Regions from separate parts of the Micromonospora sp. IBHARD004 genome, predicted to be linked through region 3. Evidence: riboswitches for the same ligand, from Rfam matches in the RefSeq annotation. Region 3 holds a riboswitch; each other region holds the start of a gene.
The links. Region 3 has a riboswitch for cyclic di-AMP ahead of ACTWO6_RS19750 (transglycosylase family protein). Riboswitches for the same ligand answer to the same signal wherever they lie in the genome.
Positions count from the first base shown of each region.

Region 1: linked by a shared signal. The riboswitch ahead of ACTWO6_RS00495 (C40 family peptidase) and the one ahead of ACTWO6_RS19750 (transglycosylase family protein) in region 3 are both predicted to bind cyclic di-AMP.
Region 2: linked by a shared signal. The riboswitch ahead of ACTWO6_RS02900 (coiled-coil domain-containing protein) and the one ahead of ACTWO6_RS19750 (transglycosylase family protein) in region 3 are both predicted to bind cyclic di-AMP.

Region 1 is NZ_CP199934.1:103,392-112,913, reverse strand. Features, by position in the region: gene ACTWO6_RS00525 (BTAD domain-containing putative transcriptional regulator) at 1-630, opposite strand, end outside; tRNA gene ACTWO6_RS00520 (tRNA-Gly) at 1,514-1,587, opposite strand; gene ACTWO6_RS00515 (zinc metalloprotease) at 1,844-2,827, shown strand; gene ACTWO6_RS00510 (pyridoxamine 5'-phosphate oxidase family protein) at 2,897-3,457, opposite strand; gene dcd (dCTP deaminase) at 3,536-4,120, shown strand; gene ACTWO6_RS00500 (low temperature requirement protein A) at 4,756-5,958, shown strand; gene ACTWO6_RS00495 (C40 family peptidase) at 6,654-7,640, opposite strand; cyclic di-AMP (ydaO/yuaA leader) riboswitch at 7,702-7,837, opposite strand; gene ACTWO6_RS00490 (N-acetylmuramoyl-L-alanine amidase) at 8,069-9,522, shown strand, end outside.
Region 2 is NZ_CP199934.1:593,495-603,016, forward strand. Features, by position in the region: gene ACTWO6_RS02895 (carbonic anhydrase) at 1-558, shown strand, start outside; gene ACTWO6_RS02900 (coiled-coil domain-containing protein) at 631-1,653, opposite strand; cyclic di-AMP (ydaO/yuaA leader) riboswitch at 1,658-1,788, opposite strand; gene ACTWO6_RS02905 (YibE/F family protein) at 1,943-3,274, opposite strand; gene ACTWO6_RS02910 (hypothetical protein) at 3,495-3,977, shown strand; gene ACTWO6_RS02915 (DUF305 domain-containing protein) at 4,058-4,696, shown strand; gene ACTWO6_RS02920 (SHOCT domain-containing protein) at 4,788-5,003, opposite strand; gene ACTWO6_RS02925 (metal-sensitive transcriptional regulator) at 5,145-5,444, opposite strand; gene ACTWO6_RS02930 (heavy-metal-associated domain-containing protein) at 5,560-5,769, shown strand; gene ACTWO6_RS02935 (hypothetical protein) at 5,804-6,769, shown strand; gene ACTWO6_RS02940 (heavy metal translocating P-type ATPase) at 6,784-9,039, shown strand; gene ACTWO6_RS02945 (CsbD family protein) at 9,160-9,333, shown strand.
Region 3 is NZ_CP199934.1:4,052,655-4,062,176, forward strand. Features, by position in the region: gene ACTWO6_RS19735 (M4 family metallopeptidase) at 171-2,198, shown strand; gene ACTWO6_RS19740 (DUF899 domain-containing protein) at 2,253-2,882, opposite strand; gene ACTWO6_RS19745 (YbaB/EbfC family nucleoid-associated protein) at 2,930-3,367, opposite strand; gene ACTWO6_RS19750 (transglycosylase family protein) at 3,543-4,214, opposite strand; cyclic di-AMP (ydaO/yuaA leader) riboswitch at 4,216-4,389, opposite strand; gene ACTWO6_RS19755 (glycoside hydrolase family 3 protein) at 4,565-6,397, opposite strand; gene ACTWO6_RS19760 (LLM class flavin-dependent oxidoreductase) at 6,621-7,517, shown strand; gene ACTWO6_RS19765 (winged helix-turn-helix transcriptional regulator) at 7,778-8,254, shown strand; gene ACTWO6_RS19770 (SDR family oxidoreductase) at 8,301-8,999, shown strand; gene ACTWO6_RS19775 (hypothetical protein) at 9,120-9,479, shown strand.

The DNA of each region.
Region 1 (9,522 bases), 2.9 Mb from region 3:
CACCAGCAGCGCGTCGGTGTTGCGACCGGCCGCGGCGAGGGCGCGCATCAGCGCAGCGACCAGCCGTTCTCGCACCGGATGCGCGGCCACCAGGTCGGTCAATTCGGTGACCAGCTTCACACCGTGGCCGAGGCTGATCTCCGCGTCGAACCGATCCTCCATGGCGGTCAGGCGTAGCCCCTCGAGCCGGGTGACCGCCGCGTCAAACGCTGCACTATCGGGCAGACCGACGTCCTGCATGGCGGCACCGCGCCACAATGCGAGGGCCCCGCGCAGCAGCCGTACTCGCTGTGGATCCTCGTCATTGCGGGCCTGGCCGACGAGGCGTTCGAACCGCACGGCGTCGACAGCGTCGGGTTCCACCGTCAACCGGTAGCCGTCCGTCTGCCCCTCGACCGACCCCTCCGGCAGCGCCTTCCGCAACCGGGAAACCAAGCGTTGCAAGGCATTCGCCGCGTCGGCGGGCGGGCGCTCACCCCAAATCCAGTCGACCAGCGTCGCCTTCTGGACCACGCGACCAGGTTCGAGCGCGAGGGCGATCAACAGCCCGCGCAACCGGGCGCCCGGCACGTCGGCTAAGACGCCGTCGTCCGCGCGAACCTCGAATGGTCCAAGCATCCCGATCTGCACCTAGCAGATCTTGCCACGGGCGATTGGCAGCCGACATCGCAGTCAACCCTCAGCCCCGGATAGGCAAACTGGCAGCCGACGCGATCAGGCGTGGACGTTCTCACTGACGCCTGAGTGCACCTAGAAGCCCCGTACCACTGGCCAATCCTGCCGGCCGGTGTGAACGTCCGGCTCTCGACAAAGTCACGCGACCAGCGGCAGATGAGTGTGAGTCATTGACGATTAGGATCGCTGTGATGATTGCCGAAGGCAGATTTCTACCAGGCCAGACCGCTGTTCGCCGTTACCTCCGTGGCCAGCACCCGACGTGGGCGCAAGCCACCAGGGTCATCGCCGACGACGGACGTGGGCTATTGCTGTGGCTGCCAGAAGGCGCTGACTTCGCGTGCCGAGTCAACTCAAACGGCCAGGTGCTGCGGGATGCAAATGCCATGCGGCGCCACCCAGGAAGCCAAGTGCCCGGCCTGTGCGAGACGGGCGCGGAAGCTACGGCGGCAGCAGATCCGGGAGGGCTGGCACCGTGACGAGGTCATCGGCTGGTCGGGGGCGATCGGCAAGCTCGGCGTGCCGGGTCTGCACTTCCACGATCCGCGGCACACCGGTAACACGATCGCGGCGCGCACCGGGGCGAGCACACGGGAACTGATGGCGCGCATGGGCCATGACTCGTCCCACGCGGCCATGATCTACCAACACGCCACCTCGGAGGCGGACCGGGCCATCGCCCAGGCGGTGAACGACGCGGTGAAGGCGGAGCGCAAAAGGCCAAGAAGGCGGGCAAGAAGCGTGCCTAGTGGCCCGTGGATGGCCCGCCGGGTGCTCCTGGCCGGAGGAACGTCGAAGGCCCTGGCTGAGACTTGCGTCCTGACCAGGGCCGTCACGTTGGAGCGGGTGACGGGAATCGAACCCGCACTGTCAGCTTGGGAAGCTGATGTTCTGCCATTGAACTACACCCGCAGGCGGCACCACTGTACCCGAGGTCACCGCGCCGGTGCATCCAGGTACCCCCGGGCGCGCCTATCCCGCCCTCGGCCCAGGGCGAAACCGGCCTGACACGATCTTGAAATCACGGGCGTGCTCGCATGCAGCAGAAAGTTTCCGTGCAGCAACATATGCCCGTTCTCAAATCAATCGATCGGTTGTAACGTCACCCACACGTTCTCAGCCACGGTACGACATACCCCCTGTCGTGCCGCCAGAAAGAGGTGGGCCCATGGGACTTCGTCCCAACCTGCTGACCCGGCGTTCCGCCGGTGTCGCGTCGACGACCCTCGCGCTGCTGCTCAGCACCGCTGCCGTGGGCGTCGTTCCCGCTGCTTCGGCCTTCTCGGCCGCCCCCGGCGCGTCCTGCGCGGAGCCGACCGACGTCCACTCGGACGCCCGGGTCAAGAAGGGCGGCTCGGCCAAGCTGGACCCGAACGAGCTGACCGCCAAGCAGGTCCGTGACCGCGAGGCCGACCTCGCCGCCGCGCTGCGCGAGCGGGCGAACTTCCGCGCCGGCGCCGGTGCGACGACCCTGGCCACGGTCACCATCCCCGTCGTCGTACACGTCATCCAGCGCGACACCACCCGGGCCGGCGGCAACATTCCGGACTCGATGGTCACCGCGCAGATCGACGTGCTCAACAAGGCTTACGGCGGCGCCACCGGCGGCGCGCCGACCGCGTTCGGCTTCCAACTGCAGAAGGTCCACCACGTGACCAACGCCGCCTGGTACCCGATCGTGCAGGGCTCCTCCGCGGAGCGGCAGATGAAGACCTCGCTGCGCGAGGGCGGCAAGAACACGCTCAACATCTACCTGGGCGAGCTCAGCGACAACCTGCTGGGCTGGGCGACCTTCCCGAAGCGCAAGCTGGACAGCATGGACGGCGTGGTCGCGCTGAGCGAGTCGCTGCCGGGCGGCACCGCCACCAACTACAACCAGGGCGACACCGGTACGCACGAGGTCGGCCACTGGCTGAACCTCTACCACACCTTCCAGGGCGGCTGCTCCGGCTCGGGCGACAGCGTCAGCGACACCCCGGCGGAGTCGTCGCCGGCGTTCCAGTGCCCGACCGGCCGCGACACCTGCAGCACGGCCGGCCTGGACCCGATCACCAACTTCATGGACTACACCTACGACTCGTGCATGTACCAGTTCACCCCTGGTCAGGCGAGCCGCATGCTGACCGCGTGGAACGCCTACCGCGCTGCGTAAGGCAGCCGTACGACGACTCGGTGCCGGCTCCGTCCTCGGACGGGGCCGGCACCGGCGTTTGCGAGGGCCTCAGGCGGCCGAGCGGCGGGTGTCGAAGCCGTGCCGGCCGCGCCGCCCCTCGGCAGCGGCGGCGCCGACCCGGCGCGCCGGATGGCTCGCCCGCGGATCGAGCCAGACCTGCACCGCCGGACCGGCGGAACCCTCGACCGGACCGGCCGCGCCACCCTGGTCGCGCCGGGTCAGCATCGCCACGTCGACGGTGAACTCGAAGAGCCGCCAGTCGACCTGCGGCGCGGCCCGACCGATCTCGGCGACCCGGGCCACCCGGGCCTGGTCGGTGACCGGGCGAGCGCGGCCCGCCACGTACGCCTCGTCGTCGCTCTCCTCGGGCGGGAACGAGTGCAGCGCGTAGCGGCCGTCGCGTTCGAGGTCGCGGCGTTTCGGCGAGTCGAGGACGAAGCAGAAGAGCCCCTCGTCGGTGATGACCGGCGAGACCGGGTGGACCCGGGGGCCGCCGTCGGCGCGGACCGTGGCGAGATAGCCGAAGCCCGGCCCGTACTGCTGCATGAGAAGGCGGATCTCGTCGGCGAGGCGCGGCTCGTCGGCGGCGAATTCGGACCAGGAAGCCATGGCGACATTCTATCGAACATACGTACGAACGCGCAGTCCGACACGCAGGTCACCCGTACGGGTCGCTATGGTGTTCCGATGCTGCTCTCCGACCGCGACCTGGTCTCCGAGATCAAGGCGGGCACGCTCGCGCTGGAGCCGTTCGAGGCCACGCTGGTGCAACCGTCCAGCATCGACGTACGCCTGGACAAGCTCTTCCGGGTCTTCAACAACCACCTCTACACGCACATCGACCCGTCGGTCCAGCAGGACGACCTGACCTCGATGGTCGAGGTGCCGGAGGGCGAGCCGTTCGTGCTGCACCCGGGCGAGTTCGTGCTCGCCTCGACGCTCGAGGTGATCTCGCTGGGCGACCAGCTCGCGGGGCGCCTCGAAGGGAAGAGCTCACTGGGCCGGCTCGGGCTGCTCACCCACTCCACCGCCGGCTTCATCGACCCGGGCTTCTCCGGCCACGTCACGCTGGAGCTCTCCAACGTGGCGAACCTGCCGATCACCCTCTGGCCGGGGATGAAGATCGGGCAGCTCTGCATCTTCCGGCTCTCCTCGCCGGCCGAGCACCCGTACGGCTCGGCGGTCTACGGCTCCCGCTACCAGGGGCAGCGCGGCCCGACCCCGAGCCGATCCTGGCAGAACTGGCGCACCTGGCCGACAAGTAGGCGCTGACCTGCTGTGCAATAGATCCACTCGCATCTCAGGCCGTCCCCAGGCCGTGAGCATCGATCAGGCCACGGCCGAGGATCGCGTCCACCGCCCGCCTCGTACGCGCCTCGCTCTCCGGCATGAGATGCGTGTACGTACGCAGCGTGAATCCAGGATCGTGGTGGCCGACATACTCCGCGGACGTGGGACGCAAGGTCAAGCATCTGCCGGGACACGACACGCGGTTGGCCAACGCAACTGCCGAATCCTCCTCTTTAGGATCAAGGCGGCCCGCAAAGCGGGCCGCGCCGGCCCGGCCCCGGCCTGCTGGCGACCTCCGGCCGGCATCGGCCGGGCCGGCCGGCCACATTGACGGACGACCAGGACCTAGAAGACCTCGGGACTCCGCCCCGAACCCCGGCCCTCCTCAGAGATCAGCCGGGCAGATCCCCTCGCCGGGCACCGCAAGGGCTACCAGCCTCCCCGGACGGGGAGATCCGCTATTCGGCCCGCCGTTTCGCCACCCGATCCTCTATCTGAACAGCACACTGAGCCTCACGCAGGCGACGATCTGCACTACGTCAGAGAACGCGACCGGCGGGCGCACGACCCGGAGGTGGGCAGGTGGCCGACAGGCTCTGGATCGAACGGAGTGACCGATGGCGCGGAGCGCGAGGGTCGAGGCGGAGGCGCGTGTCGATCCGCAGGTGAGGACCTTCCTCTCGCTGTTCTTCGACCTGGCCTACATTTACGCGCTTCTTCGGCTGTCGGCCACGTTGCTGGAGCACCTGACCTGGCTGGGCGCGCTCCAGACACTGATTCTGATGCTGGGCATGTGGTGGATCTGGGCCTTCACCGCGTGGGCCACCGACAAGTACGACCCGAAGCTGCCGAAAGTCCTGGCCCTGGTCATCGTGACCATGTTCGCCAGCCTGATCATGTCCACCGCACTCCCGGACGCCTTCACGACTCATGGCCTGCTCTTCGCGATCGGATACGTCAGCCTGCAGGTCGGACGGACCTTCTACGTCCTACTCGCGTTGCCCGGCGGCGGGTTGAGACGCCACGCGGCACGAGTGCTGTTCTGGTTCGCCGTCTCCGCTGTGTTGTGGATCGCCGGAGGAGCCGTCCACGGCACGAGCCGAACCGGACTATGGGCCCTCGCAGTCGCGCTGGACTACGGCGTGGCCAGGCTCAACTACCCCACCCCAGGCCTGGGCCGCTCCATCGCAGCTGACTGGAGCATCAGCGCCGACAACCTCGCCGAGCGTTACCGGCAGATCCTCATCTGCTCCGCGGGCGAAATAGTCCTCGTCAGTGGTCAGACGCTCACCCGCGTCGGCTTCGGCCGCACACACATCATCGGATTTGTTGTCGCGTTCGCCGCCACCGTCCTGCTGTGGCGGGCCTACTTCCACCTGGCTGGCCACTCACTCGGCAAGGCTGTCGCCTCCGCCAAGAACCCTGGCCGGATCGCAGCTGCGGTGACCTACACCCACTTCCTCATGGTTGCGGGCGTCATCGTGACCAGCGTCGGCGCCGAACTCGTCATCGCCAACCCCGTCGAGCACGCCCCGCTGTCGTGGACGCTCGTCATCCTCGGCGGGCCCGCCCTGTTCCTCGCCGGGCGGGCGCTGTTCGAAAAACCGGTTTTCGGCCGCGTGTACTGGTCGCGTCTGATCGGCGCGGCCGTGCTCGTCGTCAGCATTCCGGCGATGCGCGGGCTACCAGCCTTCATGATCGGTATCGCCGCAGACCTCGGCATCCTCGGCACCCTCATCGCCCCCTGGGCCATCCGGGTAGCACGCGTGCACCGTCGAGCGACGCCGTCAGACCAGCACCCCAGCGGGTCCGCTCTCTGAGGTAGGCCGGCAGAGAGCGAGGCCGACGGGCCATCCACGGGCCACAATGCGAGCGGTCACCACAGCATCGCTCCTGACCGACCAGGCGTTTCGGACATCAACCCGGTGATCAAGCATCTTCCAAACTGAGGCTCCGCAGGGACAGCGGTGTTGGGGAGCGGTGCCTATCCTCACGGCCATGGGAGCTCTCAAGCCGTGGCACCTGTTGGTCCTGACGCTCTGCTGCCTCTTGCCGACTGCTGCGGCGATCGTTGGCGGGGTCTGGGCGGTCCGCCGATCTCGTAACCGTCGCTGAGCCACTTCCGCCAACGGCAGTCGAAACTGCCGGGCCATCCACGGGCCACAAGCGGGTGCCACCAGGGGCCAAGTCAGGCCGTCCAGGACCGGACCGACCAGCGGCTGGGCTGCAGGACGATGCGATCTTGTGCGATTCCCAAGCTGACAGTGCGCTTCGATTCCGGTCAGCGGAGCAGGCCTGGCGTTCGGTGTCCGCGACCGCCAGGCCGTCTCCAGGCCGTCACAGGTTCGCGACCGGCCACCGATGTCCCCCACGCCTCACCACTCCCGCCGCAGGTGAGAGGCACGATGACCACCGCCACCAGTGACAGCCAAGCCCGCATGGCATCTCTGGCGCACCTGGCCGACCCGCTGACGGCGGAAGGGGCCCCCGCCACGCGGGAGCCCCTTCCGATGGATCAGCCCGGTCGGCCGTAGCTGTTGATCTGGCCGTCGTCGACGCGTTTCATCGTGATCGGCTTGCCGGACTGGGAGGCGTGCACCACCCAGCCGCCGCCGACGTACATGGCGACGTGGTGCAGGTCGCTGTAGTAGAAGACGAGGTCCCCGGCGCGCAGCTCGCTCCGGCTGACCCGGCGGGTGACGTCGTGCTGCTGGCGGGCGTTGTGCGGCAGCGAGACGCCGGCCTTGGCCCAGGCGGCCATGGTCAGGCCGGAGCAATCGTAGTGGTCCGGGCCGGCGGCTCCCCAGACGTAGATCTTGCCGATCTGGGCGCAGGCGAACTTGACCGCGACCCCGGCGGGGCCGCCCGGGTAGCCGGACGGACAGGGCGCGGGCCGCAGCGGACCGCCGCCACCGCTGCCGTAGACCTTCAGCCGGAGCTTGTCCAGGCGGGCGATCTCGGCGTTGATCTGCTTCTTCTTCGCCGCGAGCTGGGCCTCGGTCCGGGTCAGCTGGGCGACCATCTCGTCCAGCGGCTTCTTCTTGGCGGCCAGCTGGTCGCGGAGTTCGACGACGTTGCGCACCTGCTGCTGCTGGCGGTGGGCGAAGCGGTCGAGCAGTTCGAGGCCGGCGACGACGTCGCTCGGCGACCGGCTGCCCAGCAGCGCGTTCACGGTCGACAGGTTGTCGCCCTTGTACGCGTCGGCGGCAAGACCTCCGACCTGGCCCATGGCGAGGTCGACCTGGAGCTGCAGCGGGGTGATCTGCTTGGCCAGGGCCGCTGCCTGCTTCCGCTTGACGGCGAGGTCCTGGCGGGTGGCGTTGTGCTGCTCGATGATCGGTTCGAGCTTGTTCCAGTCCTGGTCGATCTGGCGCTCGATCTCGGCGACCGACGGTTCGGCGTGGGCCGCCGTGGCGCCGCCGGTCAGGATGACGGCGGTGCCGGCCAGGGCGGCGAGTGCGGTGGTGAAGCGGGACCAGCGTGGACGCGGCGCAGCCGTCATCCGGTCGACCGACCGGACGGACGGTCGCCGCGGGGCATGGTGTGCCACCGGGCTTCCGTACTCCTTCTTCGCTGACCGCCTACCGGGTTAGCTGACGGGTTCGGGCGGGAAGGGAGCCGCCCTACCGCAGTGCTGCGGATTCACCCCAGGTACCTGGGTTCCCGGCTCGCCCGGAGGCGACTCGGCGGTGTCGGACCGTCACCACCCGGGTTGGACGATGCACACACCGGCCGACGATTGACCAGAGTAGAGATCGCCGTTATCAATCCGCAACCCACGGCGCCGTGACACTCCGTACCCAAATTTCCGGGGATCGCGGCGGTGAAGGTTTCTTTCACTCAACATCACTGCGGGGAAAGGTATTGACCCAACACCATGCGTGGGGTGAGGGTGAGCACGCAGTGACTTCCGCCCGATCTGGAGGTTCCATGCTCCGTCCACCCTTGCCGCCGAGCAGACGAGTTCTGCTCGCCACCGCCGTGGCTGCGGCGACCGCCCTTCTCAGCACCGGACCCGTCGCCGCCGAGCCCCTGGCCGCCGGGTCCGCCGAGCCAACCGACCGCCAGCAGCAGTACGCCGCGGCCGCCGCCGAGTACGGCGTGCCGGAGAGCGTCCTGCTCGGCGTGTCGTACCTGGAGTCCCGCTGGGACACCCACCCCGGCCAGCCGAGCACCAGCGGCGGCTACGGGCCGATGCACCTGACCGACGCCGACCAGGTCGTCGCCACGCCCTCCAGCTCGCACGTCGACGAGAACGAGGACCCCCGGGGCGACGAGTCCCGGCCCCTGGTCATCGATTCCACCGCGGCGGCCGAGCCGACCGGGGACCTCCTGCCGCGGGCGTCCCTGCAGACCCTCGACGCCGCCGCCGCGCTCACCGGCGTACCCGAGGAGACACTGCGCACCGACGCCACCGCCAACATCCGCGGCGGGGCGGCGCTGCTCGCGTCGTACCAGAGGGAACTGGCCGCGCCGGTCGGCGCCGGCAGCGACCCGGCGGCCTGGTACGGCGCGGTGGCCCGGTACTCCGGCGCGGACACCGAGGATGCCGCGGCGGCCTTCGCCGACGAGGTGTACGACCAGATCAGCGTCGGCGCCACCCGGACCACCGACGACGGCCAGCGGGTCACCCTCGCCGCCCGCGAGGTGACCCCCGACGAGTCCGGGCTGCACCGGCTCGGGCTGCGCCGCGCCGAGCGGCCCGACGGCCTGGAATGCCCGGTCCGCCTCGCCTGCGAGTGGATCCCCGCGCCGTACGAGAAGTACGGCCCGAACCCGGGCGACTACGGCAACCACGACCTCGGCGACCGGCCGGCCCAGCAGAAGCTCGAGTACATCGTCATCCACGACACCGAGGGCTACTTCGGCCCGAGCGTGAAGCTGGTGCAGACCAAGACCTACCTGGGCTGGCACTACACGCTGCGCTCGGTGGACGGCTACGTGGCCCAGCACATCAAGGCCAAGGACGTCGGCTGGCACGCCGGCAACTGGTACGTCAACGCCAAGTCCATCGGCATCGAGCACGAGGGCTTCGCCGGCCACGGCACCTGGTACACCGAGGCGATGTACCGGACCTCGGCCAAGCTGGTCCGCCACCTGGCGCTGCGGTTCCAGATCCCGCTGGACCGGCAGCACATCCTCGGCCACGACAACGTTCCGGGCACCACCGCCGGGACCGTGGCCGGGATGCACTGGGACCCGGGCCCCTACTGGGACTGGTCGCACTACTTCGAGCTGATGAAGGCGCCGTTCCACTCGACCGGCACGCCGCAGACCGGCCTGGTCACCATCGACCCGGACGTCGCCACCAACCAGCCGGCCTTCGTCGGCTGCAACCAGCAGCCGCCGGGCGTGCCGAAGCCGACCCCACCGGCCGTGCCGTG
Region 2 (9,522 bases), 3.4 Mb from region 3:
GCCGACGGCCAGCACCCCTTCGCCGTGATCGTCGGCTGCTCCGACTCCCGCCTCGCCGCCGAGATCATCTTCGACCGCGGCCTGGGCGACCTCTTCGTGGTCCGGACCGCCGGCCACACCGCGGGCCCCGAGGTGCTCGGCAGCGTCGAGTACGCCGTGACGGTGCTCGGCACGCCGCTGGTGCTGGTGCTCGGGCACGACTCCTGCGGCGCGGTGCAGGCCGCCCGGGAGGCGCTCACCACCGGCAGGACCCCGGCCGGGCACCTCGGCGCGCTGGTCGACGCCGTGGTGCCCAGCCTGCGCCGGGCGGCGGCGGAGGGCGTCGAGGAGATCGACGGGATCGTCGACATCCACATCGCGCAGACCGTCGAGGCGCTGCTGGCCGGCTCCTCCGTCCTGGCCGCTGAGGTGGCCGCCGGGCGGTGCGCGGTGGTCGGCATGTCGTACCAGCTCAGCGCCGGCGAGGTGCGGACGGTGGCCACGGTCCCGGCGGGTGCGGCGACCACGCCGCTCCCCGCGCAGGTCGAGCGCGTCGCGCCCACCGCCGTCGGTGGCTGACGCCCCGCCCCACGACAACGGCCGAGGGGCCGTCCCGCATCGGCGGGACGGCCCCTCCTGGCACGTCGTCGATCAGAGCAGCGACATGTGCACGTGGTCGGTGTGGTTGGAGGGCCCGCTGTAGGACTTCCAGCCGGTTGCCGGGAACCAGATCTGCCGGTTCCAGATCACGTAGTAGATGCCGAGCCGGTCCGCGTTGCGGATCAGGAACGCGGCGACGTTGTTGCCGTACATCCGGGTGTCGTTGTTGTGCCAGGGGGCGAACCCGCTGTTCTGCAGCGACCAGTCGCAGGCCCGGCCCTTCGGGTGCTCCCACGGCCCGCCCGGCCGGTAGCAGCCGACGAAGCGGTTGAAGCCGGCCCGCTTGACCTCCTTGTACGCATGCAGCGTGCGTGGCGTGATGCAGCCGGAGGTGGTGGGGTCGTTCTCGCTGCACGACTCGGGCTTCCAGTCCCCGTCGGCGGTGCGGCCGGGACCGATCCGGGCGACCGGCGAGGTGGCCGAGACCAGGCCGCCGGTGAAGCCCTTCCCGCCGACCAGGGCGAGCGCCTTCTCCGTCTCGATCTTCTCCCGGGCCATCGCGTTCGCCTGCTTCTGCTGCTCGCGCACCTCGGCGTCGAGCGCCAGCTTGGCCTGCTCGGCGCGGGTCTTGGCGGCGTTGACCGCGGCGAGCTTCTGCGCGTTGACCATGTTCAACTCGTCGAGCGCGGCGGCCCGCCGGACGAACGAGTCCGGGGTGTTGCTCTCCAGCAGCATGGCCACCGCGCCGATCCGCCCGGTCCGGTACGACTGCGCCGCGAGCTGGCTCACCTGCGGACGCAGGGCGTCCAGTTGGTTCTGTGCCGCGCGCACCTCCAGGGCCAGCTGGAGTTGGCGCTGCTTCGACTTCGCCAGCTTGGTCTTCGCCTGGACGTAGTTGCGGTTGGCGGCCTCGATGGCATCGGTGATGAGCGGCTGCTCGGCGTCCTCCTCATGCCCCGAGGGGGTGGGAGGCGTCGTGGGCGCCGCGATCGCCGGTGCCGGGCCGGCGACGATGACGAACGCGGTGAGCACGGCCACCACGGATGTCAACCAGCGGCGCAGGGGTGCCGTCACAGTGTTCCCTTCCATCGACCGCCGACCGGGTTAGCTGACGGGTTCGGGACGGAAGTGGCCCCTACCGCTGGCGCGGATTCACCCCATGTACCTGGTTCCCCGGCTCGCCGTACGGCGATTGGGCGGCGGCACCGCAGGCGCCGCTGCGCGCCTTCGGCGGTGACCGGCAGCGAGGTTACCCGAGAGTCGTCCCGAGGATCTACGTCCGGAAGCCGGCTAAAAGCGGTAATTCGGCGGGCAGCTCCGTGACCAGCATCGCGTTTGGCGCGCGCGGTCACGCTCCGCAGCGTCACCATACGGCCTCCGTGCTCCCGTGCGGTCCGGTCCCGCCGCCGGTGGCGCCCGGGGCGGCGCCGGTGCGTGGTGCGCTCAGCGCCGCCAGCGCGGCGTCCGGCTCCGCGGGGGGACGGTACGCCGGCGCGGTGGGCCCGTCGGCCCCGCCCCGACCGGCGGTGGTCACCACGGCCGCCAGGCCGGTGGTGAGCGGCACGGCGGCGATCAGGCCGATCGTGGCGACCGCGCTCCGGACGATCTCCTGCGCCATGAACTCGCTGGTGAGGATCTCGCTCACCGCCCGCGAGTCGGCGACGAGCAGGAGCAGCAGGGGCAGCGAGGCGCCCGCGTACGCCAGCACGATGGTGTTGACCGTGGAGGCGATGTGCGCGCGGCCCACGCGGGTGGCCGCCCGGTAGAGCTGCAACCGGGACAGCCCCGGATTCGCGTGCGCCAGCTCGGTGACGGTGGCCGCCTGGGTGACCGTCACGTCGTCCAGCACGCCCAGCGAGCCGATGACGATCCCGGCCAGCAGCAGCCCGTGCAGGTCGACGTCGCGCTGGAACATCGACAGGGTGGTGGCGTCCTCGCTGCCGAAGCCGGTCAGGTGGGTGGCCGCGGTGGCGAGCGTGCCGAGGACGCCGGTCAGCACCAGGCTACCGAGGGTGCCGAGGACCGCCACCGAGGTCTGCGCGGTGATCCCGTGCGTCAGGTACAGCACCACGAACATGATCAGCGCCGAGCCGACGATCGCCACCAGCAGCGGCGGCTGGCCGCCGCCGATCCCCGGCAGCACGAAGCCCAGCAGGATGGCGAAGCTCGCGGCCAGCCCGCCCAGCGCGGCCAGCCCCCGCCAGCGGCCGAACGCGACGATGGCGACGGCGAAGAGCGCCGCCAGCCAGACCAGCGGCCTGCCCCGCTGGTGCTCGGCGATGTTGTAGCTCTTCGTCGTGGGATCGGCCGGATCCACCAGCTCGACCAGGATGATCCGGTCGCCGACCTCGACCCTGGGCGCGCCGGGGCCGGCGGGGATCGGCGTCTCCACCTGGCGGCCGGCGTCCGGGCCCTGCTCGACCGCGACGCCGACCGTCCCGCAGGGCCCCGCCGAGCCGCCCGGGACGCCCTCCGGCACCTCCGCCGCAGGCGGGCACGGGACGGTCACCACCCGGGTCACCGTGCCGTGGTACCGGGGCACGTCCGCGGCCCGCTCCGGTGCCGGGGTGTCCCCCGGCCAGAGCGCCAGCGCGGCGAGCACGGTGAGAACGAAGAGTGGGACCACCGTCGCGACGAGGATCCGTCGTACCCGGGGCGGGGCGGACGGGGCGGCACGGGTGTGGTCGGCGCCCATGGTGAGTCTCCCAACGATTCTCAGGCGAGGTACGTGTCACCGGGCCGGTCGGTTCACCGGGCCGGGTGAGGCGTCCGCCGGTGCGGCGGTCGCCGGGCCGTCGACGGGAATGCTAGTCAGGCCGGCGCGCGCCCCCGCCGGGCGGCGCGGCGCGCGTCCGGCCCGTGGACCCGGGCGGTTTCTCCCGACCGGTACGACCCGGCACGCTAGCGTGTTCGTCGTGCGTACGGGGGCGGCGGTGACGACCGGGCGGTGGGTCCGGCTCCTGCTGCTGCTCAGCACGCTGGTCGGGCTGGCCGCCATGCACACCCTGGGCCACGGCGCGCACGCCTCGGGCGGGCACCGGGCGGGTCATCCGACGCAGCCCGCCGGGCACCATCTCGCCCTGCCGGCGGTCGTCGCCGAGCCGGCCGCGACCGTCGCCGCGGCGGTCGGCGCGGTCGCCGACTGCCCGGGTGCCGGCTGCCACGCCCGCGCGCTCCCGCTGACCGATCCCGGCGCGGACCGGTCCGGGTGGAGTGTCTGCCTGGCCGTGCTGGGCGCGTTCGCCGTGGCGCTGCTCGTCGCCGTGCTGCTGCGGTCCGGGTCGTGGACCGTCGGACGGGCCGCCCGTGGGTCGCGGCGACCCGCCTGCGCACCGCGGGCCCCGCCGCCCCGACCGTGGGGACTGCGCGTGGCGACGGTGTCGGTGCTGCGCGGATAGGAGGCCCGATGCGGGTGACCGTCCGGTGACCCGCGTCCCGCTGTCCGCTGCGTACGTTCCGACACCGAAAGGTCTTTCCCTTGTCCACTCGTATCATCGCGCGTCGTGCCGCCGTGGCCGGCGCGACGGCCCTCGCCGCCCTCGCCCTGGTCGCCTGCGGCGACGCCGACCACTCGACGTCCGGCTCCGGCCACGGCATGCCGGGCATGGGCGGCACGCCCGACCCGGCGGCCTCCGTGTCCGTCGGCGACGCGGATGTGATGTTCGCCCGGATGATGATTCCGCACCACGAGCAGGCGGTGCGGATGGCCGAACTCGCCGACAGCCGGGCCACCGACCCGGAGGTGAAAAAGCTGGCCGGGCAGATCAAGGCAGCCCAGGCGCCGGAGATCGCCACCATGACCGGCTGGCTCGCCGCCTGGGGCGTGCCCGCCCCGTCTGCGAGCGCGGGGCACGGTACGAGCATGCCGGGGATGGATCACGGCATGCCCGGCATGATATCCGAGGCCGACCTGGCGAAGCTCGCGGCGGCGTCCGGGGTCGACTTCGACCGGCAGTTCCTGACCATGATGATCGCCCATCACGAGGGCGCCGTCACCATGGCCCAGGAGGAGATCGCGAGCGGCGCCAACCCGGAGGCCAAGGCCCTCGCCCAGCGGATCGTCACCGCCCAGCGGGGTGAGATCGACACCATGAACAAGATCCTCGACCGGCTCTGAGCCGCAGCTGCCGGGTGCCTGGTCCGCCGCGCGGCCCGGGCACCCGGTGGGGATCGGCCGGAGCGCGCTCCTCAGGGGCGGGCCGGCCGGCTCAGGTCAGGCCGGCGCGACGACGGCGGTACTCCTCCTCGTCGATCTCGCCGCGGGCGTACCGCTCGTCGAGGATGCGCCGCGCCGAGGAGGGCATGGCCCCGCCCAGTTGACCGCCGGCCAGCCGCACCGCCAGCCAGAACAGGGCTACCAGGACCGCCAGCCCCAGCAGCGACCAGATCCACATCCAGCTCATCATCGGGCCGTTCCACATCATGGCTGCCCTCCCGCGGTGCCGAGGGTCGGCCGGTGCGGCGCGCCGAGGGCACCGGTACCGGTCACCACCTCGACCCTACGGCGGACCGGGTGCGGCGGAGCCGGGTCGGGCGACCCCGGCGTACGGGTCGGAGGTCCCGGGTCAGCCGCGCTTCATCAGCCGGCCGACGGCGGCCATCATCTCGCTGGCCATCTCGTCGGCCCGTCCCTCGGCGGCGCCCTCGTGCATGCAGTGCCGGGCGTGCCCGTCGAGCAGGCCGAGCGCCACCTTGTCGAGGGCGGCCTGGATGGCGGAGATCTGGGTGAGCACGTCGATGCAGTACCGGTCGTCGTCGACCATCTTCTCGATGCCGCGGACCTGGCCCTCGATGCGGCGGAGCCGCGCGAGGAGCTGGTCCTTGGTGGCGGTGTAGCCCCGGGTCGGGGTCGTCGGTGCGGTCATGACGTCCAGGATAGCGTACCCCTCGGGGGTATGGTACGGTCCTGATCAGTTACAGATACCCCAAGGGGGTAGAGGTAACGTGAGCTAGCATGGAAACGGCGGAAGGGGAGTTGCGATGGCCACCACCACCTACCAGGTCCAGGGCATGACCTGCGGGCACTGCGTCAGCTCGGTCGGCGCCGAGGTCGGCGCGATCGCGGGCGTCAGCGACGTCCAGGTGGACCTGGCCTCCGGCCGGGTCACCGTCACCAGCGAGAGCCCGTTGGACACGGACACCGTCCGCGCCGCCGTGGACGAGGCCGGTTACGACCTCGTCGGGGCGTGACGGATCCGCGGACCTGGAGAACCGAGGTATCACGATGAACACGGCGACGAAGCTGAGCGGCTTCGCCCTCGGCCTCGCGGCGGTGTTCGGCGCGGCGTACGGGGTCGGCCAGGTGGCCGGCCCCGACACCCCCGCCGTCGCGACCCGCCACGACCCCACCGACGCCGGTCACGCCGACGGCGACCACCCGACCGGTGCCGCACCCACCAACCACCTGCCCGGCGGACTGCTCGTCTCCGACCGCGGCTACACGATGCAACCTATGACCGCACCGGCCGGCGAGTTCGCCTTCCGGATCACCGGCCCGGACGGCCGACCGGTCACCCGCTACGACGTGGCGCACGACAAGCGGATGCACCTGATCGTCGCACGCCGCGACCTCTCCGGCTTCCGGCACGTCCACCCGGAGCTGGCCGCGGACGGCACCTGGCGGGTCGCCTCGCCGCTCGCCGGCCCCGGCGTCTGGCGGGCGTTCGCCGACTTCACGCCGACCGGCGGGGAGCCGCTGACCCTCGGGGTCGACGTCACCGTGCCCGGCGCGCTGCCGGCCCGGCCGCTGCCCGCGCCGGCGACCAGCACCAACGTCGACGGCTACACCGTCACGCTCACCGGCACCCCGCAGCCCGGCCGCACCGCCGAGCTGACCCTGACCGTCAGCCGGGACGGGCAGCCGGTCACCGACCTCCAGCCCTACCTCGGGGCGTACGGGCACCTGGTCGCGCTGCGGCAGGGCGACCTGGCGTACCTGCACGTGCACCCGGACGGCGCACCCGGCGACGGGCGCACCCCGGCGGGGCCGGCGGCGACCTTCTACGCCGAGGTGCCCTCGGCCGGCAGCTACCGCCTCTACCTGGACTTCCGGCACGGGGACGCCGTGCACACCGCCGAGTTCACCGTGGTGGCCGGTGACCCGGGCGTCCCGGCGACCACAGCGCCGGCCGCCACGACCACCCCGACCGCCGACGCCGGCCACGGCGCCCCCGGTCACGGGCACAATTGACAGGAGGTGCCGCGATGACATCGACCGCCAAGTCCCTGCCGGTCGCCCCGAATCTGATCGAGCTCGCGATCGGCGGCATGACCTGCGCGTCCTGCGCCGCCCGGATCGAGAAGAAGCTCAACCGGATGGACGGCGTCGAGGCCACGGTCAACTACGCCACCGAGAAGGCCACCGTCCGGTACCCCGACGAGGTCTCGGCGGCCGACCTGATCGCCACCGTGGAGAAGACCGGGTACACCGCCGTCGTACCGCCGTCGCCGGCGCCGGCCGGGGCGGAGACCGCCGCCGAGCCGGTGGACGAGCTGCGCGGACTGCGTACCCGGCTGTGGGTGTCGGTGGCCCTGGCCGTGCCGGTGATCCTGCTGGCGATGGTCCCGGCCTGGCAGTTCGACTACTGGCAGTGGCTCTCGCTGACCCTGGCCGCCCCGGTCGTGGTCTACGGCGGGCTGCCGTTCCACCGGGCCGCCTGGATCAACCTGCGGCACGGCGCGGCGACCATGGACACCCTGGTCTCGCTCGGCACCCTGGCCGCGTTCGGCTGGTCGCTCTGGGCGCTCTTCCTCGGCGACGCCGGCATGCCCGGGATGACCCACCCGTTCCGCTTCGACATCACCCGCACCGACGGCGCCGGCAACATCTACCTGGAGGCGGCGGCCGGGGTCACCGTCTTCATCCTCGCCGGCCGCTACTTCGAGGCCCGCTCCAAGCGGACCGCCGGCGCCGCCCTGCGCGCCCTGCTGGAGCTGGGCGCCAAGGACGTGGCGGTGCTCCGGGGCGGCCAGGAGGTCCGCGTCCCGGTCGACCAGCTCGCGGTGGGGGACCGGTTCGTGGTCCGGCCCGGCGAGAAGGTCGCCACCGACGGCGTCGTGGAGGAGGGCTCCTCCGCGGTCGACGCCAGCATGCTCACCGGTGAGTCGGTGCCGGTCGAGGTGCGGCCGGGCGACACCGTGGCCGGCGCGACCGTCAACGCGGGCGGCCGGCTGGTCGTCCGGGCCACCCGGGTCGGCGGGGACACCCAGCTCGCCCAGATGGCGAAGCTGGTCGAGGCGGCGCAGACCGGCAAGGCGGCGGTGCAGCGGCTCGCCGACCGGATCTCCGGAGTCTTCGTGCCGATCGTGATCGCCCTCGCCGTCGGCACGCTGGGCTGGTGGCTCGGCACCGGCGCTGGGACGACCGCCGCCTTCACCGCGGCGGTGGCCGTGCTGATCATCGCCTGCCCGTGTGCCCTCGGCCTGGCGACGCCGACCGCGCTGCTGGTCGGCACCGGGCGAGGCGCCCAGCTCGGCATCCTGATCAAGGGTCCGGAGGTGCTGGAGTCGACCCGCCAGGTCGACACCGTGGTGCTGGACAAGACCGGCACCGTCACCACCGGCAAGATGACCCTGGTCGACGTGCTCCCCGCCGCCGGTCAGGACGCCGACGAGCTGCTCCGGCTGGCCGGCGCGCTGGAGGCCGCCAGCGAGCACCCGATCGCCCGGGCCGTCGCCGCCGGCGCCGTCGACGCGGGCGCCCTGCCGGCGGTGACCGGGTTCGCCAACGTCGAGGGGCTCGGCGTGACCGGGTCGGTCGACGGCCGCGAGCTGGTGGTCGGGCGGCTCCGGCTGCTGCGGGAGCGGGGTCTGGACGTACCGGAGGAGGTCGTGCGGACGGTGACCGACGCGGAGGCCGCCGGACGGACGGCGATCCTCGCCGGCTGGGACGGTCGGGCCCGTGGGGTCCTCGCGGTGGCCGACGTGGTCAAGCCGACCAGCCGGACGGCGGTCGCCCGGCTGCGCGGGCTGGGGCTCACCCCGGTGCTGCTGACCGGCGACAACGCCACCGTCGCGAAGGCGGTGGCCGCCGAGGTCGGCGTCGATGAGGTGATCGCCGAGGTGCTGCCGGCCGACAAGGTGGACGTGGTCAAGCGCCTCCAGGGCGAGGGCCGGACGGTGGCGATGGTCGGTGACGGGATCAACGACGCCGCCGCGCTCGCCCAGGCCGACCTGGGGCTGGCCATGGGCACCGGCACCGATGTCGCGATCGAGGCGTCCGACCTGACCCTGGTCCGGGGTGACCTGACGGCCGCCGTGGACGCGATCCAGCTCTCCCGGCGGACCCTCGGCATCATCAAGGGCAACCTGTTCTGGGCCTTCGCCTACAACGTGGCCGCCCTGCCGCTCGCCGCCGCCGGCCTGCTCAACCCCATGATCGCCGGTGCGGCGATGGCCTTCTCGTCGGTCTTCGTGGTGGCCAACAGCCTGCGGCTGCGCCGGTTCCGCCCGGTCGGCTGACGTCGGCTCCGGCGGGCCTGCCTCCTCACCGTCGGTGAGCGCCGCCGGTGACGGAGGGTTGAGCAACCGGACGCGGGGGTACTTCGGGGGCATAGCGAAAACCGCTGAGTGGAGGTTCGCATGGGTATCGACGACAAGATCGACAACGCGTCCGAGAACACCGCGGGCAAGGTCAAGGAAGGCGTCGGTCGGGCCACCGACGACGAGCGCCTCGAGGCCGAGGGTCGCAACGAGCAGGCCAACGCCAACCTCAAGCAGGCCGGCGAGAAGATCAAGGACGCCTTCAAGAGCTGACGCACGGCTTTCGCACGCCGGGCCGGCAACCGCCGTGCCCGGCGTGCTGCGCGCCCGGGTTGACGTCCCGGCCGGGGCGCGTCCTGCCGAGGCGTCGCCGCGTTGGCAGGATGGTCTGTCGCCGCTCGATCTGATCGGGGCGCGGGCGGCAGCACGACAGTGAGCCCCGGTTGACCGAGGACCGTCCGT
Region 3 (9,522 bases):
CGTGCTGCCACGAGTCACCGGGCCCCCGGCGGCTCGGGATGGTCGGTCCGTCGATCCGGGGCAACGCCGGCAGCCCCCCGGGAGACCCTCCATCGCCCGCCCCGCAGCTGGACCGCGGCGCGCGTCCCTACCGGGCCCCGCGCGCCGCCTAGGAACAGGAGCACACCCCCTTGAAGCTCTCACCCCGCCTCGTCGCGCTCTCCGGCGCGGCCGCGGCCGGTCTGATCGCCGCCGGCACCGCCGCGGCCGTACAGGCCGCACCGCCCAGCCCCGCCCCCGACGCGTCCCAGGCCCGCACGCTCGCCGCCAGCTCGGCCAGCGCGCTGGTCGCCAGCCGCCCGCAGTACCTGCACGCCAGCTCCGACGAGGCATTCGTCCAGAAGCCCGTCATCACCTCCGAGGGCACCCAGTACGTGCCCTACGAGCGCACCTACAAGGGCCTGCCGGTCACCGGCGGCGACTTCGTCCTGGCGACCGACTCCGCCGGAAACCTCAAGTACGCCTCCGTCGCCCAGCAGCAGAGCATCGGCAGCCTCGCCACGACGCCGAAGCTCCGGTCCGCGACCGCGGAGCGGACCGCCCGCGCCCAGCTGAAGACGGTGACCACCGTCGAGGGCACCACGCTCGTCGTCTACACCCTCGGCAGCAAGCCGGCACTGGCCTGGGAGACCACTCTGCGGGGCACCGACGCCGAGGGTCCGAGCCGGCTCACCGTGGACGTCGACGCCCTCACCGGCAAGGTGCTGCGCAAGCAGGAGCGCATCGTGCACGGCAGCGGCACCGGCGCCTGGAACGGGCCGGTCACGTTGAACACCACCCTCTCCGGCAGCACGTACTCCATGAAGGACCCGAACGTCACCAACCAGAGCTGCCAGGACGCCGCGACCAACACGACGTTCTCCGGCTCCGACGACGTCTGGGGCAACGGCACCGCCACCAACAAGGAGACCGGCTGCGTCGACGCGCTCTTCGCCGCGCAGACCGAGCACAAGATGCTGTCGCAGTGGCTCGGCCGCAACGGCGCGAACGGCAGCGGTGGCGCCTGGCCGATCCGGGTCGGCCTGAACGACCAGAACGCGTACTACGACGGCACCCAGGTGCAGATCGGCAAGAACACCTCGGGCCAGTGGATCAGCTCGCTCGACGTGGTGGCCCACGAGATCGGCCACGGCATCGACGACAACACGCCGGGCGGCATCTCCGGCAGCGGGACGCAGGAGTTCGTCGCGGACACCTTCGGCGCGGCCACCGAGTGGTTCGCCAACGAGCCGTCCACCTACGACGCCCCCGACTTCCTGGTCGGCGAGAAGATCAACCTGGTCGGCAGCGGCCCGATCCGCAACATGTACAACCCGTCGGCGCTGGGCGACCCCAACTGCTACTCCAGCAGCATCCCCAGCACCGAGGTGCACGCCGCAGCCGGCCCCGGCAACCACTGGTTCTACCTGCTGGCCGTGGGCAGCAACCCGACCAACGGCCAGCCGACCAGCTCGACCTGCAACGGCAGCACCGTGACCGGCCTCGGCATCCAGAAGGCCATGAAGATCATGTACAACGCGATGCTGCTGAAGACCTCGTCCTCGTCGTACCTGAAGTACCGCACCTGGACGCTGCAGGCGGCGAAGAACCTCTACCCGACCAGCTGCACCGAGTTCAACACGGTCAAGTCCGCCTGGGACGCGGTGAGCGTGCCGGCCCAGTCCGGCGACCCGACCTGCAGCGGCACCACCACCCCGCCGCCCACCGGCAGCTGCTCCGGCCAGAAGCTGGCCAACCCCGGCTTCGAGTCCGGCGCGGTGAGCTGGAGCGCCACCTCGGGCGTCATCACCAACTCGACCAGCCAGCCCGCGCACGGCGGTTCGTACAAGGCGTGGCTCGACGGGTACGGCTCGACCCACACCGACACCCTGTCGCAGTCGGTGAGCATCCCGGCCGGATGCCGGGCCACGCTCTCCTTCTACCTGCACATCGACACGGCGGAGTCGGGCAGCACGGTCTACGACAGGCTGACCGTCAAGGCCGGCAGCACCACCCTGGCGACGTACTCCAACGTGAACGCCGCCACCGGCTACGTCCTGCGTTCCTTCGACGTCTCGTCGCTGGCCGGCACCACCGTGACCATCTCGTTCAGCGGCGTGGAGGACAGCTCCCTGCAGACCTCCTTCGTCGTCGACGACACCGCGCTCACCCTGAGCTGATCGAAGACGCAGCGGCCGGTCGTCGTCCTCCCGACGACCGGCCGCTGCGCCGCGTCAGCCGTAGGTGGGGTGCTGGGGCCAGCCGGGCGGCGAGTCCTCCCAGTCCTCCTGCCGGCCGTACGGGGTGAGGTCGAGGACGCTGTTGATGAACAGCAGCCGGTCCACCCCCCGCGCCTGGGTGTGGTAGGTGCGGTAGACGTCCCCGCCGGCACGCAGGAACACGCTGAGCATGAATCCCCCACCCGCTCCGCAGTCGTCCGAGAACGACGTGCCGTGCGAGGAGACGAACGGCACCGTCCACCCCTTGCGCTCCTGGTACGGCTCGATCTGCGCGAGCGGCATGTTGGACACCGTGGCCCAGCTCACCCCGTACCGGGCCAGGGCCGCCGGGCCGCCGGACGGGATGTTGTCGGTGAACGCCGTGCAGCCCGGACAGAAGTGGTCCGGGCCGCTGTCCATGAACTGGTAGACGACGAGCTGGTCCCGAGCCTCGAAGAGGTCGAGCAGGGTCTTCGGGCCGGTGGGCGAGTCGAACACGTACGCGTTGTCGAACTTGACCATCGGGAGACGACGACGCCGCGCGGCGAGGGCGTCCAGCGCCCGGGTGGCTTCCTTCTCGGCCTTGAGCAGCTCGTCGCGTTCCCGCTGCCACTCCTCGGCCGTCACGATCCGCGGTTTCTCCATCCCGGGATTGTGATCCGGGGCACCGACATTTCGCCGACCGGCGCGGGTCAGCCCGTCCGGCCGCCGCCCAGCCGGGCGGCGGCGTGCTCCATCGCCTGGCTGAACATCTCCATCTGCCGCCTCGACTGCTCCCGCAACCCACCGAGCCGGGCGGCCAGGGCGTCCACGTCGGCCCGCGCCGAGGAGCTGACCTGGGTGTCGAGGTCGGCGAGGGCGGCGTTGACGGCCACCACGACGTGTGCGCAGACCGCCTCGATCCCCTCGGCCGACAGTCGCGGGTCGACGGCGACGGACTCCAACCGCCCACCCTGGACGACCACGGCCCGCACCAGCCCGTCGGCCGCGGTGCCGGTGGCGCGGAGCAGCTCCTCCGCATCGCCGTCGGTGTGCTCGGCGGGCCGGGAGCGCATCGCCGACAGCGCCTGCTCCGTCCGGGTCAGCAGCTCATCGAGGCTCGCGGCCGCGGAGAACGGTTCGTTGGTCATACCCGCGCTTTCTTCACGTCCTTCACGAGCACCGTGACGATAGCAATCCGCCATCCGGCCCGCCCGGGACACCGGCACCACGTCCACCACGACGGCGAACGCCCGGCCGGAGCACCGGCCGGGCGTTCGTCGGCTGCGCCGGCACCGGCCCACGGGGCCGGATTCCGGCGGTACGTCAGCGCAGCCGGAGCTGCTGGCCCGGGAAGATGAGACCCGGATCGGCGCCGACCACGCGCTTGTTGCGCTCGTACAGCGCGTGCCAACCGCCGGCGAGGTCCCGTACGTCGGCGATCATCGACAGCGTGTCGCCCGGCTTGACCACGTACGTGGTGGTCGAGTCACCCGAGGCCGGCGCGGTACGCCGGTGGCTGCGGGTCGCCGGCTGCTCGCTCCGCGAGGAGCGCTTCTCCGCCTTCGACTTCGATCCCGAGTCCGACCGGGACGTCGAGCCGGAGTCCTTGGTGGAGTACTGCCGGGTCGAGCCGCCCTTCTTGCCGCAGACCGGCCAGGCGCCGATGCCCTGCCCGTCGAGGACCTTCTCGGCGATGGCGATCTGCTCGCCGCGGCTGGCCAGGTCGGCGCGGCTGGCGTACTTCTGGCCGCCGTAGCCGTTCCAGGTGCTCTTGGAGAACTGGAGGCCGCCGTAGTAGCCGTTGCCGGTGTTGATGTGCCAGTTGCCGCCGGACTCGCACTGGGCGATGGCGTCCCAGTTGACGCTGGCCGCGCTGGCCGGGGCGGCCGGGCCGAGGATCGCGGCGGCGCCGGTCGCGGCACCGACGACGAGCGCCCCGACGGCGAGGCGGCGCGCGCTGGTCCGTCGGTGGCGTGCGGTGTATTCAGTTGCCATGGTGTGGTTTCCTCCACGCCGACGAGGTGAGCTGTCGGGTTCGGGCCGAGGAGCCCGGCCGCCGTCAGGCGGCTTCACCCCGAGGTGTCGAGCACCGAGGAACGTGTGGGTCCCCCGCTCCCGCCTGAGGTCCAGGTACCGACGGGCCGGCGGCGGGATTAGGCGTTGCCGGTCCGTGGTGTCCGCGATCGCGAACGCATACGACGTTAGGAACGATTTCGGACGATCGCCCACTTCTTGTGAAGTTCTTCACCCGGCCGGGCGAAGGCGCGGAACTTCGAGTTGCGACACTCCCGAACGTGCAATAGGGAGGCCGCCGGGTAGACGCCCGGCGGCCTCCGCGAACGCGTTCAGTACGTCAGGCCGTAGCCCTGCGGGAAGAGCGGAACCTGCCCGTCGCCGGCGTTGATGGGCTGCTGACTGACCGAGTTCATCCAGGTCATCGGCAGTTTTCCGACCGGCGCGGCACCGAAGAGGACGTCGGCCACGCCGGCGCCCTCGGTGCCGGGCAGCCAGGACGCCAGCAGCGCGTTCCAGCCGGGCAGCCCAGCGGCGATGTCCAGCGGCCGGCCGGACACCAGCACCACGATCACCGGCACGCCGGCGTTACGCAGGGTGGCGATGGTGCGCAGGTCCTCCCGGTCCAGGCTCATGCTGCCGGTCCGGTCGCCCTGGCCCTCCGCGTACGGTGTCTCGCCGACGACGGCGATCGCGGCCCGGTAGCTGCCGTCGATGCCGGTGCCGCGCTGGTTGTAGGTGATCGTCGTGGTCGGACCGACCGCGGCCCGGATGCCCTGCAGGATCGTCGTGCCCGGGGTGATGGCGCCGGACGAGCCCTGCCAGGAGATGGTCCAGCCGCCGCTCTGGTTGCCGATGTTGTCGGCGTTCCGGCCGGCCACGAAGATCTTGTTGTTGTCCCGCGCCAGCGGCAGCACGCCGCCGGCGTTCTTCAGCAGCACCTGGGACTGGCGCACGGCCTGCCGGGCCAGCGCCCGGTGGGCGGCGTTGCCCACCGTCGGGGTCCAGGTCCGGTCGGTGTACGGGCGCTCGAAGAGGCCCAGCTCGAACTTCCTGGTCAGGATGCGCCGGTTCGCGTCGTCGATCCGGCTCAGCGGCACGTGCCCGTTCTGCACCTCGGCGCGCAGGGTGCTGATGAAGTTCTTCCAGGCGGTGGGCACCATGACCATGTCGATGCCGGCGTTGATCGCGGCGGTGACCTCGGCGGCGGTGAAGCCGGAGCTGCCGTCGATCTGGTCGATACCGTTCCAGTCGGAGACGACGAAGCCGCTGAAGCCGAGTTCGCCCTTGAGGACGGTGGTGATCAGGTACTGGTTGCCGTGCATCTTGACGCCGTTCCAGCTGCTGTAGGAGATCATCACTGAGCCGACGCCGCGCTGCACCGCGGCCTGGAACGGGGGCAGGTGGATCGCCCGCAGCTCGGCCTCGGTCAGCTGGGTGTCGCCCTGGTCGTCGCCGCCGGTGGTGCCGCCGTCGCCGACGTAGTGCTTGGCGGTGGCGAGCACCGAGGTGGCGCCGCCCAGGGTCGTGCCCTGCAGACCGGTGACCAGGGTGGACATCTCCGAGGGCAGGTCCGGCGTCTCGCCGAACGACTCGTAGGTGCGGCCCCACCGGTCGTTGCGGGCCACGCAGAGGCAGGGCGCGAAGTCCCAGTCGACGCCGGTGCCGGAGACCTCCTCGGCCACCGCCTGGCCGATCTGCTGCACCAGGGCCGGGTCGCGGGTCGCCCCGAGCCCGATGTTGTGCGGGAAGATCGTCGCGCCGACCACGTTGTTGTGCCCGTGCACGGCGTCCACGCCATAGATCATCGGGATGGCCAGCGGCGTGGCGAGGGCGGCCCGCTGGAAGCCGTCGTACATGTCGGCCCAACCGGTCGCGGTGTTGGGCGAGGGCGCGGAGCCGCCACCGGAGAGCAGCGAGCCGAGCCGGTAGGTGGTCAGGTCGGCGGCGGTCACCGAGCCGCGCTCGGCCTGGGTCATCTGGCCGATCTTCTCGTCCAGGGTCATCCGGGCGAGCAGGTCGGCGACGCGGGCGGCGACGGGCAGGCTCGGGTCCTGGTAGGGGTAGCTGGCGGCGGTGGCCGGGGCGGGCACGGCCAGGGCGGTCACCGCGACGAGGAGCAGGGCGAGGCTGAGCGGACGGCGGACACGGTGGTGGCGGGTCACGGGTCACTCCTCCCGGAGGAACGGTCATGCCGTTGTCCGGCACCATATGCCACCCGGACATCGACGAACACCGCTGAGCGACCCGAGCTGTGAACAAACCTGTCGATTCCTCGGGTTCCGTGAGCACCGGCTTCCGGCCCGGGCTACGGTGGCGGGGTCCGCCGGCACGACGCGGCCAACGACCCACCGGCGGCGCGGATCGGGGCGAGGTGGCGGACCGGACATGACCGACTACGGGCACGAGCTGATCTTCGGCAGCTTCCTCACCCCGACCGCGGGCCGACCCGAGCAGGTGGTCGCCCTCGCCAAGCTCTGCGAGCAGGTCGGCCTGGACCTCGCCACCTTCCAGGACCATCCGTACCAGCCGAACTTCCTGGACACCTGGACGCTGATGTCGTTCGTGGCGGCGGCGACCAGCCGGATCCGGCTGGCCGGCAACGTGCTGAACCTTCCGCTGCGCCAACCGGTGGTGCTGGCCCGCAGCGTGGCCAGCCTGGACCTGCTCAGCGGCGGCCGGGTCGAGCTGGGCCTCGGGGCCGGCGCGTTCTGGGAGGCGATCGAGGCCGTCGGCGGACGCCGGCTCACCCCCGGTCAGGCCGTGGACGCGCTGGACGAGGCGATCCAGGTCATCCGGGAGGTCTGGGCCACCGACCGGCGCGGCATCGTCCGGGTCGAGGGCGAGCACTACCGGGTGGTCGGCGCGAAGCGGGGACCGGCGCCGGCCCACGACGTGGGGATCTGGGTCGGCGCGTACAAGCCGCGGATGCTGCGGCTGGTCGGGCGGGCGGCGGACGGCTGGCTGCCGTCGCTGACGTACCTGCCCAAGGGGCCGGCGGAGCTGGCCGAGCTCAACGCGCTGGTGGACGAGGGCGCCGAGGCGGCCGGGCGGGAACCCCGGTCGGTACGGCGGCTGCTCAACCTCTCGGGCCGGTTCACCCGGTCCCGCTCGGACTTCCTCGCCGGTCCATCCGAGCAGTGGGTGGAGGAACTGGCCGGGCTCGCCCTCGACCACGGCACCTCCGGGTTCATCCTCGGCGCCGACGACCCCACCGCGATCCAGCTCTTCGCGCAGGAGGTCGCGCCCGCGGTCCGCGAGCTGGTCGCCGCCGAACGCGCCTAGCCCGGCAGCCGGGCGCGGGCCGTCGAGGAGCAGCGGGAGGCGGTCGAGGCCGGCGGTGCCACCACCCTCGCCGTCACCGCCACCCCCGAACCGGGGGCTCAGCGACCGCCGCCTGTGGGACGAGTCGAGCCGCCCGGAGGCGCCCTCGCCCGGTACGGCTTCTACGCCGGGCAGGTCTGAATCCATTCCCGGTCGCCCTCAGGTCCGCCGTGAGATAGCTGACTTTGTTTCTCCTTAGCCAGATGGCTAGGGTGGTCGGCATGACGGATTTCCTCGCGCAGCGCGACGCCTGGCTGACCACCAACTGCTCGATCGCCCGCGCGGTCGAGGTGGTCGGGAACCGGTCCACCCTGCTGCTGCTGCGCGAGGCGTCGTTCGGCACCCGCCGCTTCGACGACTTCGCCCGGCGGGTGGGCGTCAGCGAGCCGGTCGCCGCCGCGCGGCTGAAGCAGCTCGTCGCCGACGGCCTGCTCGAACGGCGGCCCTACCGGCAGCCGGGGCAACGCACAAGGGACGAGTACGTCCTGACCCGCAAGGGACAGGAACTGCTGCCGGTGCTCACCGCCCTGCGGCAGTGGGGGGACGCCTGGGCCGCCGACGAGGCGGGCCCGTCCGTCCGGGTCGAGCACCACGACTGCGGCGCCCCCGTCCACGCGCGGCTGCGCTGCGACGCCGGGCACGACGTGCCGCCCGGCGAGATCGACGTACGCCCGGGGCCGGGGCTGCTGCGCGCGTGACCGGGCGAGAAGTCGACACACCCTTCGAGCAACTCAGGAGCAGGACATGAAGATCGCTGGACGCACGGCGCTGGTCACCGGGGCCAACCGCGGATTCGGCCGCCACCTGGCCGCCGAGCTGGTGGCGCGGGGCGCCACCGTCTACGCCGGTGCCCGCAACCCCGACAGCGTCGACCTGCCGGGCGTCACGCCGGTCAGGCTGGACATCACCGACCCGGGCTCCGTGGCCGCGGCCGCCGAGATTGCCGGCGACGTGACCCTGCTGATCAACAACGCCGGCGTGAGCACCGGAGCCGACCTGCTCGACGCCGACCTGGACACGGTCCGGCTGGAGATGGAGACCCACTACTTCGGCACGCTGTCAGTCGTGCGCGCCTTCGCGCCGACGATCGCGGCCAACGGCGGCGGAACGATCCTGAACATCCTGTCCGCGCTCTCCTGGATCAGTTTCCCGCAGACCGGGGCGTACAGCGCCGCGAAGTCCGCCGAATGGGCGATGACCAACGCCCTGCGGACGCAGCTCGCCGACCGGGGTGTCCGCGTCGCCGGCCTGCACGTGGGATACATGGACACCGACATGACCGCCGGGGTGTCCGCGCCGAAGTCCGATCCGGCGGACATCGCCCGGATCGCCGTCGACGGCATCGAGGCCGACCGGTACGAGATCGTCGCCGACGAGACCTCCCGGCGCGTCCTCGCCGGCCTGTCCGGCGGGGTCGCCGCGCTCTACGCCGACCTGCCCTGATCAAGCGGAGGACCGCCCCGGCCGGAGCCTGGACCCGGACCGGGGCGGCCCGTCGGGTCACCGACCCCGTCCCGGCTCGGATCCGACCGCGGGGCGGCGGGCAGGGGCCACAATGGCGTCATGCGGCAGGGGTTCGCCCACCAGGCAGTCCTGGACATGGCACCGGACGGCGATGAACGCGCCCCCGGGGCGGCCATCACCACCGTCCTGTGCGGCCACTGGGAACACGAACCGCCCTGCCCGGTCGCGGCACACCACACCCGGGCGGAGCGGGTCGGCGCCGAGGTACGCCTGCGCATCCTCTTCGCCACCGAACCGCAGCGGGAACAGAGCGTGCGGCACGACATCGACCGGGCGTTGGCGCGCGGTGAACTGGTCGGCCCGGACGGGAGGACGACCCGGTGGCGAGTGCTCCGCACCGGACCGGGTGAGCCGTCGGCCGAGGAGGCGGAGCACCTCGATCGACTGGCGCGCGGGTAGCCGACCCGCCGGCCGTGGCGTGCGCGCCCACGGCCGGCGGGAT